4 regions of the Nonomuraea antimicrobica genome follow, and region 2 is predicted to be linked to each of the others. Evidence: riboswitches for the same ligand, from Rfam matches in the RefSeq annotation. Region 2 holds a riboswitch; each other region holds the start of a gene.
The links. A riboswitch is a leader RNA that binds a small molecule or an ion and turns the genes downstream of it on or off. The one in region 2 is predicted to bind cobalamin.
Positions count from the first base shown of each region.

Region 1: linked by a shared signal. The riboswitch ahead of cobN (cobaltochelatase subunit CobN) and the one ahead of ABD844_RS05645 (ribonucleoside-diphosphate reductase subunit alpha) in region 2 are both predicted to bind cobalamin.
Region 3: linked by a shared signal. The riboswitch ahead of metE (5-methyltetrahydropteroyltriglutamate--homocysteine S-methyltransferase) and the one ahead of ABD844_RS05645 (ribonucleoside-diphosphate reductase subunit alpha) in region 2 are both predicted to bind cobalamin.
Region 4: linked by a shared signal. The riboswitch ahead of ABD844_RS12360 (ABC transporter substrate-binding protein) and the one ahead of ABD844_RS05645 (ribonucleoside-diphosphate reductase subunit alpha) in region 2 are both predicted to bind cobalamin.

Region 1 is NZ_BAAAZP010000077.1:116,235-120,100, forward strand. It holds gene ABD844_RS20490 (precorrin-2 C(20)-methyltransferase) at 1-97, opposite strand, end outside; gene ABD844_RS20495 (precorrin-8X methylmutase) at 103-723, opposite strand; gene cobG (precorrin-3B synthase) at 720-1,898, opposite strand; cobalamin riboswitch at 1,923-2,114, shown strand; gene cobN (cobaltochelatase subunit CobN) at 2,150-3,866, shown strand, end outside.
Region 2 is NZ_BAAAZP010000016.1:28,437-32,302, reverse strand. It holds gene ABD844_RS05645 (ribonucleoside-diphosphate reductase subunit alpha) at 1-1,882, opposite strand, end outside; cobalamin riboswitch at 2,005-2,202, opposite strand; gene ABD844_RS05640 (Bug family tripartite tricarboxylate transporter substrate binding protein) at 2,207-3,148, opposite strand; gene ABD844_RS05635 (SAM-dependent methyltransferase) at 3,286-3,866, opposite strand, start outside.
Region 3 is NZ_BAAAZP010000049.1:60,143-64,008, reverse strand. It holds gene ABD844_RS13495 (winged helix-turn-helix transcriptional regulator) at 1-264, opposite strand, end outside; gene ABD844_RS13490 (alpha/beta fold hydrolase) at 404-1,294, shown strand; cobalamin riboswitch at 1,441-1,650, shown strand; gene metE (5-methyltetrahydropteroyltriglutamate--homocysteine S-methyltransferase) at 1,783-3,866, shown strand, end outside.
Region 4 is NZ_BAAAZP010000044.1:835-4,700, forward strand. It holds partial or broken gene ABD844_RS12340 (magnesium chelatase ATPase subunit I) at 1-381, opposite strand, end outside; gene ABD844_RS12345 (histidine phosphatase family protein) at 388-933, opposite strand; gene ABD844_RS12350 (CbtA family protein) at 939-1,682, opposite strand; gene ABD844_RS12355 (CbtB domain-containing protein) at 1,691-1,879, opposite strand; cobalamin riboswitch at 2,082-2,266, shown strand; gene ABD844_RS12360 (ABC transporter substrate-binding protein) at 2,419-3,408, shown strand; gene ABD844_RS12365 (FecCD family ABC transporter permease) at 3,408-3,866, shown strand, end outside.

The sequences.
Region 1 (3,866 bases), on a different contig from region 2:
CGATCACGTCGGCCTCGCCGATCAGTCGGGCCGTCCTGACCGTGACCAGCTCGGGGTCACCGGGGCCGAGGCCGACCCCGTACAGGCGTCCTGTCATCGCGCTCACTCCGTCTCGCTGGCGATGGCGTTGACCGCCGCCGCCGTCATCGCACTGCCGCCGCGACGGCCGTGCACCACCAGGTACTCCAGGTCGCTGTCCGCCAGCGCCTGCTTGGACTCGGCCGCCCCGATGAACCCGACGGGGATGCCGAGCACGGCGGCCGGTCGTCCCGATCCCGCGGCGACCAGCTCCAGGAGCCGGAACAGGGCGGTCGGCGCGTTCCCGATCGCCACCACCGCGCCGTCGAGCCGGTCGCGCCACAGCTCCAGGGCGGCGGCGCTGCGGGTGGTGCCGAGCCGTTCGGCCAGCTCGGGCACGCGGGGGTCGCCCAGCGTGCACAACACCTCGTTGTCCGCGGGCAGCCTGCGCCTGGTCACGCCGGAGGCGACCATCATGGCGTCGCACAGCACCGGGGCGCCGCCGCGCAGGGCCGCGCGGGCCCGCGCGACCACCGAAGGCGACCAGGCCAGGTCGGTGACCAGGTCGGTCATGCCGCAGGCGTGGATCATGCGCACCGCCACCTGGGCCACCTCGGGCGGCATGCCCGTGAGGTCGGTCTCGGCGCGGATGGTCGCGAACGAGCGCCGGTAGATCTCGGCGCCGTCGCGGAGGTAGTCGGTCACTCCTGGCGTTCCTCGTATCCGTCAGTGGTTGCGATCATCTGGACGACCCGGCCGCGCGGCAGACCGCAGCGCCGCTCGCAACCGGCCCAGTGGACGGGTGTCCCGGGGACGCCCGCCAGGCTCTCCACCCAGCGCCGCGCGTCCGCCCGCACGTCCGCGAGCGCCTTCGCGCAGCCGGGACGTCCGGTGCAGGCGGTGACCGCGGACCACGGGGAGTCCGGGTCGGTGACGAGGCCCGCGGCGTCGAGTGCCTTCGTGGCCCGGTCCGCCTCGGCGGGGGAGAGGTCCAGCAGCACGGCGGTCCGCCAGGGGGTCAGGCGGACGGGGTGACCGGCGTCCGCGAGCGTCCTGGCCTGGGCGGGCGTCAACCGGCCGAGCGGCACCACGGCCTCGACCGCCACCCGGCCGTCCCACTGGGCGACCCGCCCCGCCCGCCGCCCGCCGATGGCGGCGGGTGGCCGCAGACCGGGGAGACTGCTGGCCGGGGGCGGGGTGTCGCCGCGCAGGCGGGCGGTGATCCGGGCGGGGCCGTTCGCCAGCTCGTGGACGCGCCAGGCGCGGGGAGCGTCGCCGGGCCGCTCGTCGAGGAACGCCTCGGCGGCGCGGATCATGAGCGGGATCGCCGAGCCGGGGCCGGTGGTCAGCCCGGTGTCCGTCCCGGCCAGCAGCAACCGCCCGTCACGCGGCCCCGTCGCCGCGAACGTGACGTCCGCGCCGAGCCCGATCACGTCGCCCGTGCCGTCGTCCAGGGCGAACAGGAACCGCCCCGGTAACCCGGCCAGCCGGGGACGCGCGCACAGCGCACGGTCGAGGGCGTCCGCCGGCGCGAGCACGTCCAGCAGCCCAACCGGCCCGCGCCCGCTCAGCGGGGAGGCCACGATGTTGCGCACCCGCTCGTGCGCGGGCGACGGCAGCAGGCCCACCGAGGCGATCCGCCCGGCGAAGACCTCGGGCCGGCTCAGCCCTCTCACCTGCACGTTCGCTCGCGACGTCAATTCGAGCACGCCCGTGCCCAGCTCGGCCGCGCACGAGGCCAGCTCGTGGAGCTGCGCGACGGAGACCGCGCCGCCGGGCAGGCGGACGCGGGCCAGCGGTCCGTCGGCGGCCTCGTGCACCTGGAGCGCCCCCGGACAGGCGTCGGGACGCACGCGTCCGGAAAAGTCAGCTATGGGCACGATGAGGAGCGTAACGCCACTTATGGGGTCGTCGCTCCTGCCGTAAGCTTCGCAGTAGGCGATGGCAATGGGAGGAAGCCGGTGCGAAACCGGCGCGGTCCCGCCACTGTGACCGGGGAGCGAACCCCACCACGAGGCCACTGCCCGGCGACGGGTGGGAAGGCCGGGGTGAGCGTTGATCCGGGAGCCAGGAGACTCCGGCCGTCGCGTCACCCACGACTGGGGCGAGGACCCCGAGGGAGGAATGCGTCGTGCCTGGCGACCGCCGTACCGTCCTGCTGCTCTCCACCTCCGACACCGACCTGCTGAGCGCGCGCGCCAGTGGCGCGGGCTACCGGCTGGGCAATCCGGCCCGGCTGACGGCCGAGGACGTCCCCGGTCTGGTGGCCGGAGCGGACCTCGTCGTGGTACGCCTGCTGGGCGGGCGCAGGGCCTGGGAGGAGGGCCTCGACGCGCTGCTGGCCGGGTCGCGTCCGGTGGTGGTGCTGGGCGGGGAGCAGGCGCCCGACGCCGAGCTGATGGAGCTGTCCACGGTCAGCGGCGGGGTCTGCGCCGAGGCGCACGCCTACCTGGCGCACGGCGGAGCGGGCAACCTGGCGCAGTTGCACGCGTTCCTGTCCGACACGGTCCAGCTGACCGGTCACGGGTTCGAGCCGCCCGCGGCGGCGCCCTCCTGGGGACGGCTGGAGCGTCCCGCCCGGTCGCAGAGCGGTCCGGTGGTGGGGGTGCTCTACTACCGGGCGCACCACATGGCGGGCAACACCGCGTTCGTCGAGACGCTGTGCGCCGCCGTCGAGGACGCGGGCGGGCAGGCGCTGCCGATCTTCTGCTCCTCCCTGCGTACGGCGGAGCCGGAGCTGCTCGACACCCTGCGCACGGCGGACGCGCTGGTCGTCACCGTGCTCGCGGCGGGCGGCTCGCGCCCGGCCACCGCCGGCGCGGGCGGCGACGACGAGGCATGGGACGTGGGCGCGCTGGCGGCCCTCGACGTGCCCATTTTGCAGGGGCTCTGCCTGACCACGTCCAGGCGGGCTTGGGAGGAGAACGACGACGGGCTGTCGCCGCTGGACGCCGCCTCGCAGGTGGCGATCCCGGAGTTCGACGGGCGGATCATCACGGTGCCGTTCTCGTTCAAGGAGGTCGACAGGGACGGGCTGACCGTCTACGTCGCCGACCCCGAGCGGGCCGCCAGGGTGGCGGGCATCGCCGTACGCCACGGCCTGCTCCGGCACACCCCTCCGGCGCGGCGGCGGCTGGTCGTGATGCTGTCGGCGTACCCGACCAAGCACTCGCGGGTCGGCAACGCCGTCGGGCTGGACACGCCCGCCAGCACCGTCCGGCTGCTGGCCCGGCTCGCCGAGGCGGGCTACGACCTGGGCGACGGGTTCCCCGGCGTGTTCCCCGGCGCGGCCGAGCAGGACGGCGACGCGCTCATCCACGCCCTGATCGCCGCCGGTGGGCAGGACCAGGACTGGCTGACCGAGGAGCACCTGGCGGGCAACCCGGTGCGCATCTCCGCCGACTCCTATGAGCGCTGGTACCGTACGCTGCCCGCGGAGCTGCGCGAGCAGGTGGAGCGGCACTGGGGGCCGCCGCCGGGGGAGCTGTTCGTCCACGAGGGCGACCACGGGAAGGACATCGTCCTGGCCGCACTGCGGGCCGGAAACCTGGTCGTGATGGTGCAGCCGCCGCGCGGCTTCGGCGAGAACCCGATCGCCATCTACCACGACCCCGACCTGCCGCCCAGCCACCACTACCTGGCCGCCTACCGCTGGCTGTCGGCCGACTTCGGCGCGCACGCGATGGTGCACGTCGGCAAGCACGGCAACCTGGAGTGGCTGCCCGGAAAGTCGGCAGGCATGTCGGCCGCCTGCGGCACGGACGCCGCACTCGGCGACCTGCCGCTGATCTACCCCTTCCTCGTGAACGACCCGGGAGAGGGCACCCAGGCCAAGCGGCGGGCGCACG
Region 2 (3,866 bases):
TCCGGTAGAGCACCTTGAGGTCGTCGGGGATGCCGGGCACCTGCTGCACGGAGCCGTCGGCGCGCTTGAGGTCGTCGCGCAGTTGCCGCGTCCACAGCCCGCGTGTTTGCAGGTCGGCCACCAGATACCGGTTGACCTGCAGAAACTCTCCCGACAGGGTCTCCCGCTTGAACACGTTGGACACCTGCGGCTCGATGCACTCGTAGCAGCCCGCGATCGAGGCGATGGTGGCGGTGGGCGCGATGGCGATCATGAGCGAGTTCCGCAGGCCCGTGGCCGCGATCTTCTCGCGGAGCGCGTCCCAGCGCGGCCTGCCGCCGGCGCCGTAGTGGTCGGGGTGCAGCACTCCCCCGGCCGCCCGCGTGTCGGCGTACGAGGGGTGCCGGCCGCGCTCGACCGCGAGGTCGGCCGAGGTGTCGTACGCGGCCAGCGCGATCTCCTCGGCGATCCGGGTGGACAGCTCCAGCGCCCGCGGCGAGTCGAACGGCAGCCGCAGCGTGAAGAACACGTCGGCCAGCCCCATCACGCCGAGCCCGATGGGCCGCCAGCGCCTGTTGGCCGCCTCGGCCTCGGGCGTCGGGTAGAAGCCCAGGTCGATGGTGCAGTCGAGGAACCGGACGGCCGTGCGCACGGTGCGGCCCAGCCGCTCCCAGTCGACGTCGTCCCCGGCCAGGTGGGCGGCCAGGTTGATCGAGCCGAGATTGCACACGGCGGTCTCGCCGTCGCTGGTGACCTCGAGGATCTCGGTGCACAGGTTCGACAGGTGGATGACGTTCTCGGGGCGGGCGGTCTGGTTGGAGGTGCGGTTGGCGGCGTCCTTGAACGTCATCCAGCCGTTGCCGGTCTGCGCGAGCGTGCGCATCATGCGGCCGTACAGGGTCCTGGCGGGGATCTGGCGGGTGAAGCGACCGGCCGCCTCGTAGGCCCGGTAGGCGGCGGTGAACGTCTCGCCGTACAGGTCGGTGAGGTCGGGCGTCTCCTTCGGGTCGAACAGCGACCACGGCTCGTCGGCCTCCACCCGGCGCATGAACTCGTCCGGCACCCAGTTGGCCAGGTTGAGGTTGTGGGTGCGGCGGGCGTCCTCGCCGGTGTTGTCGCGCAGTTCGAGGAACTCCTCGATGTCGGCGTGCCAGGTCTCCAGATAGACGCAGGCCGCCCCCTTGCGCCGCCCTCCCTGGTTGACCGCAGCCACCGAGGAGTCGAGCGTACGCAGCCACGGCACGATGCCGTTGGAGTGGCCGTTGGTGCCCCTGATCAGCGAGCCGCGCGAGCGCACCCTGGTCCACGAGATGCCGATGCCTCCGGCGTACTTCGACAGCCGGGCCACCTGGCCGTACCTGTCGTAGATGCCCTCCAGCTCGTCGCGCGGCGAGTCGAGCAGGAAGCAGGACGAGAGCTGCGGGCGGCGGGCCCCGGAGTTGAACAGCGTGGGCGAGCTGGGCAGGTACGCCAGCCTGGACATCAGCCCGTACAGCTCGGCCGCCTCGGCCACGGTCTGCGACAGCCCGCAGGCCACGCGCAGGAAGAAGTGCTGGGGCCGCTCCAGCACCGCCCGCGTCTCGGGGTCACGCAGCAGGTAGCGGTCGTAGACCGTACGCAGCCCGAAATACTCGAACCGGTCGTCCGCCTCGGCCGAGACCAGCGCGTCCAGCTCGGCGGCGTGCGCGGCGACGAACTCCGCGAGCCCGTCCTGGACCAGCCCGGCCGCGTGGGTGGCGGCGACGGACTCGGAGAACGAGCGCACGCCGTGCCCGGCGGCCTCGTCGGCGATCTCCTCGGCCAGCAGCCGGGCGGCGACGCGGGAGTTGGCCGGGTCGGTGATCACCCGGGCGGCGGCCTCCTCGATGGCCAGCCGGCGGTCAACCTCAACGATCTGCGTCACGTGCTCTCTCTCCTCGCGAGCTCATCCCCGTGAGGGCACGCGAGAGCACGGCGGCGCGCGTGTGTACGGCCGCGTCGTGCCCTGGCCCGCCCTCGAGACCCTGAACACTTCCTGCCGGGCACACGCCCGGCACGCCGCTGGCAGGTCTTCGGGCTCGCGGGCACGCGCAAAGGCACCTACTGGCCGTCGCTTCCCGGATCTCTCCAGTGCGTCAATGACGGCGGTCGTTCCCACTCACCGCTGCGGGGCAGCCCCGGAATCTCACCGGGTTCCCTTTTGCTCCGCCTCCGTAGAGGCGAACCAGCGACGACCAGGATCCTACATCTAGTGGCCGTTCCCGCAACTACCCCAGCATGTTGTGGCTTTGGTGGTGTCGAGCAGTCCGAGGTCCCGCAGGACGGCCCGCGTTCTGGCGATCTCGGTGCCGAGCCAGCGGCTGAAGTCGTCTCCGGTCAGCGGGATCGTCAGCCACCCCTCGCCCCGGCAGGCCGCCTCCCAGACACCGGATCGCAGCACCTGGTCGCACATGCGCACAGCCCGGTCGCGGCTCCCCTGGGACATGTGCTCGGGACCGAACGCGGCCGCCCAGTCCGCGAAGTCCACCCGAACCCCGCACTCCAGCAGGGTCGGCACGTCGAGGTCCGGCACCCGCTGGGCCGAGGAGACCGCGAGCGCCCTGACCCGGCCACGGCCGATGGCGGTACGCCAGTCCGACAACGGGCCCGCCGCGGCGATCGCCTGACCGGACAGCAGCGCGGCGGCGGCCTCGCCCCTGCTGGGGTAGCCGGTGTAGTAGACCTGCCTGGTGTCCGCGCCGAGCGCCCTGGCGATCAGGCCGAAGAGCAGGTGGTCGGGCTCACCCTGCGGCCCGCCCACCAACTGCGTCTGGCCGGGGCGGGAGAGGAGCCGCTCGCCGAGGTCGCCGAAGTCCTGCACAGGGGAGCGGCCGGGCACGACCACGACCTCGGCCTCTCCGGTGAGCCTGGCCAGCGGGGTGGCGGTGTCGAGCACGCTCCGACCGTTGTTCAGCTCGTCGGCGGCCAGCGCGGGCAGGCCGCTCACCCTGATCTTGGAACCAGGACCCAGCTCGAACCCGGCCGCCCGGACCGCGTCGGTGAACACCTGCCCCGCCCTGGCCCAGCGGTCGCCGCCGGACACGATGGAGAACCGGGCGTGCGGCATGTCCCCGCCGGCGTACTGCGTGCCGCAGCCGGTCACGCAGGCGGCCAGGCCCGCCCCCCAGGCGAAGAATCGCCGACGCCGCATGGTGCCTCTCCCCCGAATTTCCCCCTTACCTCAGGTTATTGACACATTACGCGGCGTTACACATTTCAATCGTGGCCGACCACAGTCTTTTCCCGTGTTTTGCTGGATTTAATAGGTTAATAGGGTTTTTGGGCGTTTTATCGTCTGCCGAGAGTTCCTGGCGGCTTCCGTCCGACTCCGGCCATGAGCGACGACGGCAGGGACCAGTCCCCCACCAGCTTGGGACGGTCGGGACGCCAGTCGGTGGCCTGTACGAGCCCCGGCGGCTCCAGCGGGAAGTCACCGAAGAACGACCTGATCCGGGACGGGGTGCGATCGGCCCCGCCACCGCCGGGCGAACTGCCTCCCGGCGGTTCGTCACCGTCCACGTGCGCCAGGGTCGTGGCGTGCGAGACCACCAGGAAGCCGCCGGGCGCCATGCGCTCGCGCAGCACGGCCACCGCCCGCTGCGGATCGGCCGAGTCGGGCAGGAAGTGCAGGATCGAGACCAGCAGCACGCCGATCGGCCGGTCGAGATCGAGGAACTCACCCGCCCTGGCCAGCACGTCCTCCGGGTCGAGCAGGTCGCCCTGAACGAAAAAGGCCCTGCCCGGCGAGCGCCGGAGCAGGACCTTGGCGTGCGCACCGACCACCGGATCGTGGTCGACGTAGACGACCCGCGCCTCTGGGGCGATCTCGTGGGCGCAGCCCTGGGTGGGCAGGCCGCTGCCGAGATCGA
Region 3 (3,866 bases), on a different contig from region 2:
GTTCAACGACCGGCCGAACTCGGTGAGTGAATACTCCACCTTGGGTGGGACCTGCTGGTAGACCTCGCGATGGACCAGGCCGCAATGCTCCATCTCGCGCAGCTGCTGGATCAGCATCTTCTCACTGATGCCCGGGACCTGACGGCGCAGCTCGCCGAACCGCATCGGCTCGTGATGCAGCGCCCAAAGGATCAGCGCCTTCCACTTGCCGCCGACCACGTCGACGGCGGCGTCGAGGCCGCACGAGTAGCTCGTCTTCTTCATCGCACACCCATTCACTGAGAAAAAGGTCAGTACCTTACAAAATAGTAGGTACTTGTCGAGTGGTTGGCAAGCTGTGAGGATCGTGCGTGTTCGGCCCGGAGGCAGCTCCGAGGCCATCAACCTGCAAGGAGATCGCGCAATGCAGCACGGTTCCGTGACCGTCAACGGTATCCAAATCGCCTACGTCGAAGAGGGCGAGGGTCCGCTGGCGCTGTTGCTCCACGGCTTCCCCGAATCCGGCGAGGCAACCTACCGGCACCTGATCCCGGCGCTGGCCGCGGCCGGCTACCGGGCCGTCGCCCCGAACATCCGGGGCTTTGCCCCCTCAGCCCTGCCGGCCGACGGCAGCATGCTGCTGGTCGACCTGGTCTCCGACGCCAATGCCATACACCAGGCGCTCGGCGGCGGCAGCGACGCGGTCCTGATCGGCCACGACTGGGGCGCCGCCACCGCCTGGGCCGCCGCCACCACCGCACCCGAGCGCTGGTCGAAGGTGGTCATCAGCGACGTCCCACCGCTGTGGTTCTTCGCCAACTACGCCAGCACCTATGAGGGCATCGAGCGGCTCAACCACTTCTGGTTCTTCCAGATGGACATGGCCGAAACGATCGTTGCCGCCAACGACATGGCCTGGCTGAGGCAGGTCATGCAGGACAAGTGGACCGCACCCAGCTACGACGCCACCGAGGACTTCGAAGCGGTCCGCAAGGCCCTGAACGAACCGGCCCGCCTGCGGGCTGCCTTGGACCTTTACCGGATGAACTTCGGCCCGAAGGTGATGGGCACCCCCGAATGGGAGGCCGCCCACATGGCGCTGTGGGGCGCGCTCCCCACCCAGCCCACGCTCTACCTGCACGGCACCGCCGACCAGAGCGTCTCCATGGACGAGGCGTCCCTGACCGCCATCCGTGAGAGCCTGGCCGACGGTTCTGAGACCGACTTCATTCAGGGCGCCGGCCATATCGTCCCCGCCGAAAAGCCCGATGCCTACAACGCCCGCGTCCTGCAGTTCCTGAAGAAGGCAGTCTGATCGACGCCCGGGTGCCGGATCAAAGCCCGAGAGATCGGGCACTGATCCGGCAAGGTTCGCGATCTGAACGGTCACGACCTGGCCGATCACTAGATCATCCCGACTCACGCACGGGACCCGTTGTCGCGTGAGATGCGTTTCGGCTCTAGTGTGGCCCTTGCAGTTGGTTCGCCCTGCCCGCCAGGCAGGCGCGTCGTAAGAGGGAACCCGGTGTGAGTCCGGGACTGCCCCGCAGCGGTGAGTGGGAACGACCGCCGTCACCAGCACTCGGCCTCTTGAGGCCGGGGAAGCGACGGCCAGTAGGAGCGAGCAGGACGCCCACGAGTCCGAAGACCTGCCACTGCCCGCGCGCACCAGCGCGCGGCGACGTCGACGGCCTCGAGGGCGGGCCGGGCGGACCCGCAGGCACGTGCCCATGCCCGCGCTGCGGTCGCGCCTTCGCTCCGGGGATCCGTCGAGGTCTCTCGTGACTCGCGAAGGAGAGTTCCGTGGCCGAAACTCCTGCCACCCCCAGCGCCATCCCTGCCGCCACCGTGTACGGCTACCCGCGTCAGGGTCCGGACCGGGAGCTGAAGAAGGCCGTCGAGGGCTACTGGGCCGGCCGCGTCACCGCGGCCGAGCTGGGCTCCACGTCCGAGACGCTGCGCCGCGACAACTGGCGCCGCCTGGCCGACGCCGGTGTCGCCGAGGTACCGACCGGCGACTTCTCGCTGTACGACCACGTGCTGGACACCACCGTCATGGTCGGCGCCATCCCCGAACGGCACCGCGCCGCCGTCGAGGCCGACCCGCTCGACGGGTACTTCGCCATGGCGCGCGGCACCCAGGACGTCGCGCCGCTGGAGATGACCAAGTGGTTCGACACCAACTACCACTACCTGGTGCCCGAACTCGGCCCCGGCACCACCTTCACCGCCGACCCGGCCAAGCAGCTCGGCGAGCTGCGCGAGGCCCTCGCCCTGGACCTGGAGGCGCGTCCGGTCCTGGTCGGCCCGGTCACCTACCTCCTGCTGGCCAAGCCCGCCCCAGGCGTCGACCCCGCCTTCGAGCCGCTCAGCCTGCTGGAGCGGCTGCTGCCCGTCTACGCCGACGTGCTGGCCGCGCTCCGGTCCGCCGGCGCCACCTGGGTCCAGCTCGACGAGCCCGCCCTGGTGCAGGACCGGCCCCGGGCCGTGCTCGACGCCGTCGCCACCGCCTACCGGTACCTCGGCGGGCTGACCCAGCGGCCCAAGCTCCTCGTCGCGACCTACTTCGACCGGCTCGGCGAGGCCCTGCCGGTGCTCGCCGACGCGCCCGTCGACGGCCTCGGGCTCGACTTCACCGGCCCCGCCGCGACGAACCTGGACGACCTGACCGCCCTCGGCGGCCTCCCGGGAAGGCGGCTGGTCGCCGGAGTCGTGGACGGCCGCAACATCTGGATCAACGACCTGGAGAGGTCGCTGACCACGCTCACCGCGCTGCGCGACCTCGCCGCCCGGGTGGACGTGGCCGCCTCCTGCTCCCTCCTGCACGTCCCTTACGACGCCGCACTCGAGACCGAGATCGACCCCGAGGTGGCACGCTGGCTCGCCTTCGCCCGCCAGAAGACCGCGGAGATCGTCACCCTCGCCCGCGGCCTCGCCGGTGACGATATCTCCGGTGAGCTGGCCGCCAACCAGGCCGCCCTGCGGTCGCGGGCCACCTCGCCGCTCACCCGGGTCCCGTCCGTACGGGCCCGCGCCGAGGCCGTCACCGCCGCCGATACCCGCCGCGCCCAGCCGTACGCCGAGCGGACCGAGGCCCAGCGCACCCGGCTGGGCCTCCCGCCGGTGCCCACGACCACGATCGGCTCGTTCCCGCAGACGAGCGAGCTGCGCACCGCCCGCGCCGATCTGCGGGCCGGCCGCATCGACCAGGCCGCCTACGACGAGCGCATGGAAGCGGAGATCCGCGCCGTGCTGGCCTTCCAGGAGGAGGCCGGGCTGGACGTGCTGGTGCACGGCGAGCCCGAGCGCAACGACATGGTCCAGTACTTCGCCGAGCAGCTCGACGGCTATGTCGCCACCCAGCACGGCTGGGTCCAGTCCTACGGCAGCCGCTACGTGCGCCCGCCGATCCTGGCCGGCGACATCTCCCGTCCCGAGCCCATGACGCTGCGCTGGACCACCTACGCCCAGTCGCAGACCAGCCGCCCGGTCAAGGGCATGCTCACCGGCCCGGTCACCATGCTTGCCTGGTCGTTCGTCCGCGATGACCAGCCGCTCGCCGACACCGCCCGCCAGGTGGCCCTCGCCCTGCGCGACGAGGTCGCCGACCTGGAGACCGCCGGGACCGGGGTGATCCAGGTGGACGAGCCCGCGCTGCGTGAGACGCTCCCGCTGCGCGCCGCCGACAGGACCGCCTACCTGGCGTGGGCGACCGAGGCGTTCCGGCTGGCCACGGCTGTGGTGCGGTCGGAGACGCAGATCCACACGCACATGTGCTACGCGGAGTTCGGTGAGATCCTGGCCGCCATCGACGACCTCGACGCCGACGTGATCAGCCTGGAGGCCGCCCGCTCGCACATGCAGGTCGCCCACGAGCTGGCCGAGGC
Region 4 (3,866 bases), on a different contig from region 2:
GGCCAGCAGGCCCGGTTCGAACGCCTTCACGCCTTCCGTCAGCGCTCGTTCCACGTCGAGCGAGCCGACCAGCCGATCCTCCGACGCGCCGACGGGCAGCTCGACCAGGGCGGCCGGCCGTTCCATGCCCGGGACACCGGGTTCGTGCGGCCCGTCCGGGCACCCCAGGTCGGACGCGGCGGGGTCGCAGGCGAACCGGCAGCCGGGCACCACGGCGACCGCGGGCAACTGGGCCGCCAGCGCGCGTACGATCGTGGACTTCGCCGTGCCCTTCTCCCCGCGTACGAGCACCCCGCCCACCCGGGGCGAGACCGCGTTCAGCACCAGCGCCAGCTTCAGGTCGTCGAGGCCGACGACGGCGCTGAACGGATACGTGACGATCAAAACTCAGACCTTCCGGTTGACGTGAGCCACCCGCCAGCCGGTCAGCCCGGTGGTGGACAGTTCGGTGGTGGACAGGGGAGCCAGGTCGAAGCGGGCGGTGGTCAGCGGGCCGACTCCCAGCGCGTGGGCGAGCGCCGCCCTGATGGCGCCCGCGTCGCAGACGGCGACGCGCTCGGGCTCGTCACGCGTCGCGTCGAGCCAGCCCGCCACCCTGGCGGCGAGCGCGGCCAGGGACTCGCCGCCGTGCGGGGCGGCGTGCGGGTCGGCCAGCCAGCTCGCCAGCGCCTCCGGCTCCTCCAGCGCGACCCGCTCGTACGGCAGGCCGCGCCACCGCCCGCAGTCCGCCTCCGCCAGGGCGGGGGTCTCGCGTGCCGTCAGGCCCATGGCGGCGGCGGTCTGCCGGGCGGCCCTGGTGGGAGCGACCCAGGCCGCCCCCGCGGCGGGCCGCAACGCGGCGGCCCTGGTCAGACCGGCCGCGTCGGCGTCCTCGTCGACGGGAAAGAACGCGGCCCGCATCCCCGGCGTCGTGGCGTGCCGGACGAACAGCATCTCGCTCAGCTCGGCGCCGCCACTCGCGCCGGAGCCGCCGTACGCCGCGCCGCCCGGTCGCTCACCCAGCCGAACAGCACGCCGAACGCCGTCCAGAACACGAGCTGCGTGCCGATCGAGGCGAGCCTGAACTCCCACAGCAGCGTCGCGGGGAACCCGTCGGGCACCTCGTCGACCGGCGGCAGCAGCCACCACGCGGCGACCACGGGCACGAGGAAGGCCGCCACCGCCGCCAGCCCGCGCGCCCAGGGATCCCCGGTGACCCGGCGGGCCGTGGCCACGGCGACCGCCGTCGCCGCCAGCCCGACGAGGATCAGCACCAGGTAGAGCAGCGTGCGGCTGTTGATCGTCGCGGGATCGCCCACGGCGGGCGGGTTGGCGGGATACTTCACGAAGGGCACGAGGATGACCGCGGCGAACGCCGTACCGGCGGCGGCCAGCGCCAGCCGCCCGTCCGAACGCGGCCCCACCCGCCCCCGCAGCCCCGCGAAGACGAGGGCGAACACGCCGCCCACCGCGAGCCCGTAGAGCCCGGTGGCCAGGAAGAGCCCGGCCTTCTGCACCGGCCTGCTGACCTCGGCCTCCTCGCCGTGGCTGTGCGCGGCCTGCTCGGCGGCGGGCGCCGCCGCCTCTTCGAGGGCGATCGCGTGGTCCACGCGAGGCTCCCCGAAGACGAAGGCGAAGCCGCCCGCGATCAGTCCGGCCAGCAGTCCCACGAGCAGACCTCTGGCCAGGAGAGTGCGTACCACCCCGCCCCCTAGTGGCAGGGCACGCCGAGCAGGTGCCGCCCGTCGTGCATCAGCTCGTGCAGGAAGGTGCCCGTCTGGGAGACGGCGCCGTTGTCCATCAGGACCAGGTACGCCACGAGCAGCAGCACCGGTACGGCGAGCAGCCAGGGCCGCAGGCGCGGAAAGGGAATCGTGGACGGGCTGGACAACCCGCTCATGTGAGCCTCCTCAGGGTGACGCGTCCCATGTCGCGAGGTCACGGTCGCCAAGCGACCTGGCTCCCGGGATCAACGTCCCGGATACAGTGGCGCGTCCGCACCGGCATCTCACCGGATTTCCCTTGGACAACCGTGAAATCTACCGGAACGTATCCTTTCCTCCCGTTCGCGTCAACGGACCCCCGGTGACACCTGGAGCGGACTCTCATATGAGACGATGCCGAACGAAGGCGACGGCGGACTGAGGAAGCCGGTGTGAATCCGGCGCGGTCCCGCCACTGTGATCGGTGAGCGAGCCCCGACAGAAGGCCACTGCCCATGGGCGGGAAGGCCGGGGCGAGCGTCGACCCGAGAGCCAGGAGACTCACGCGGTCGCCTCCTCGTGGAAATTGGGGCGGATCTCCCCAAGAGAGGACGGTGGTCGGCATGCCGCGCGCTCGGCGTGACGCCTTTCCCGCTGCCCACGGCCCCGGCTCATCCGGGGCAGGGCGTTCTCCGGCGATCCCGCTCCGTCATGCCGGTCAGGAAGGGTACCGCCCATGACGAGCCGACGCTCGCTCCCGCTCGCACTGCTGTTGATCTTCGGGCTGGTCGCCGGGTGCGGCGGTGCCCAGCCCGGCGCCTCCCCGCCCCCGGCCACCCCGTCGACCGGTACGGGCTTCCCCGTCACCGTGACCAACTGCGGCGTCACCACCACCTACCGGCAGGCGCCGCGGCGCGCGGTCACGATGAACCAGCACGTGACCGAGATCATGCTGGCGCTCGGGCTGGAGAGGTCGATGGCCGGCACCGCGTACCTCGACGACCGCATCCCGCCCCGGTACGAGGCCGCCTACCGCAGCATCAAGGTGCTCGCCGAGGAGTACCCGTCGTACGAGGCGCTGCTGTCGGCCGAGCCCGACTTCGTCTACGGCGGCTTCACCAGCGCCTTCGACGACCAGGAAGGACGCAGCCGCAGGACGCTGGCCGAGGCCGGGATCGACTCGTACCTCAGCCTGGAGGCGTGCCCGTCCGGCCCGGTGACCATGGACCTCCTGGAGGAGGAGATCCGCACGATCGGCCGGGTTTTCGGCGTGCCCGAGCGCGCCGAGCAGCGCGTCGCCGAGCTGCGCGGGGTGCTGGAGGGCGTGCGGGCGAAGCTCGGCGGGGTCGAGCCGGTCAAGGTGTTCGTCTACGACAGCGGCGACAAGACCGCCTTCACCGCGGGCGGCGCGGGCATCGGGAACGACCTGATCAGCCGGGCCGGTGGCGTGAACCTCTTCGCCGACCTGGCCAAGGCGTTCGGTGACGTGTCGTTCGAGCAGGTCGCCGAACGCGCGCCCGACGTGATCGTCATCTACGACTACGGTGACCAGACGGTGGCGGACAAGAAGAGGTTCCTGCTGGCCAACCCGGCGCTCAAGGACGTGCCGGCCGTCAAGGAGCAGCGGTTCGCGGTGCTGCCGCTGTCGTCCACGGTGCTCGGCGTACGCGCGCCGGAGGCGGTCGAGTCGTTGGCCCGCCAGCTTCACCCGGACCACTTCGCGTGATCGGCACGGCGGTGCCGCGGGCCCGTGCGCGCCTGTCGTACTGGCTGGTCCTGGCCCTGCTCGCGGCGGTGGTCGGCGCCGCGGCCACGGCCGGGATCGCGGCCGGGTCGGTCGCGCTGGCCGCCGGTGACGTGTGGGGCATCGTGCTGCACCGGCTCGCGCCCGCGCTCGTCGAGCCCACCTGGCCGCCGGTCAGGGAGACGATCGTGATGGACGTACGGGTGCCGCGCGTGCTGCTGTGCGGCGTCGTCGGGGCGGGACTGTCGGTGTGCGGGATGGCGCTCCAGGCGCTGGTGCGCAACCCGCTGGCCGACCCGATGCTGCTGGGCGTCTCCTCGGGGGCGACCGTGGGCGCGGTGCTCGTCCTGGTGCTGAACGTCTCGCTGCTGGGGGCGTTCTCGTTGCCGCTGGCCGCGTTCGCCGGGGCGCTGGGCGCGCTGACGCTGGTGTACTTCCTG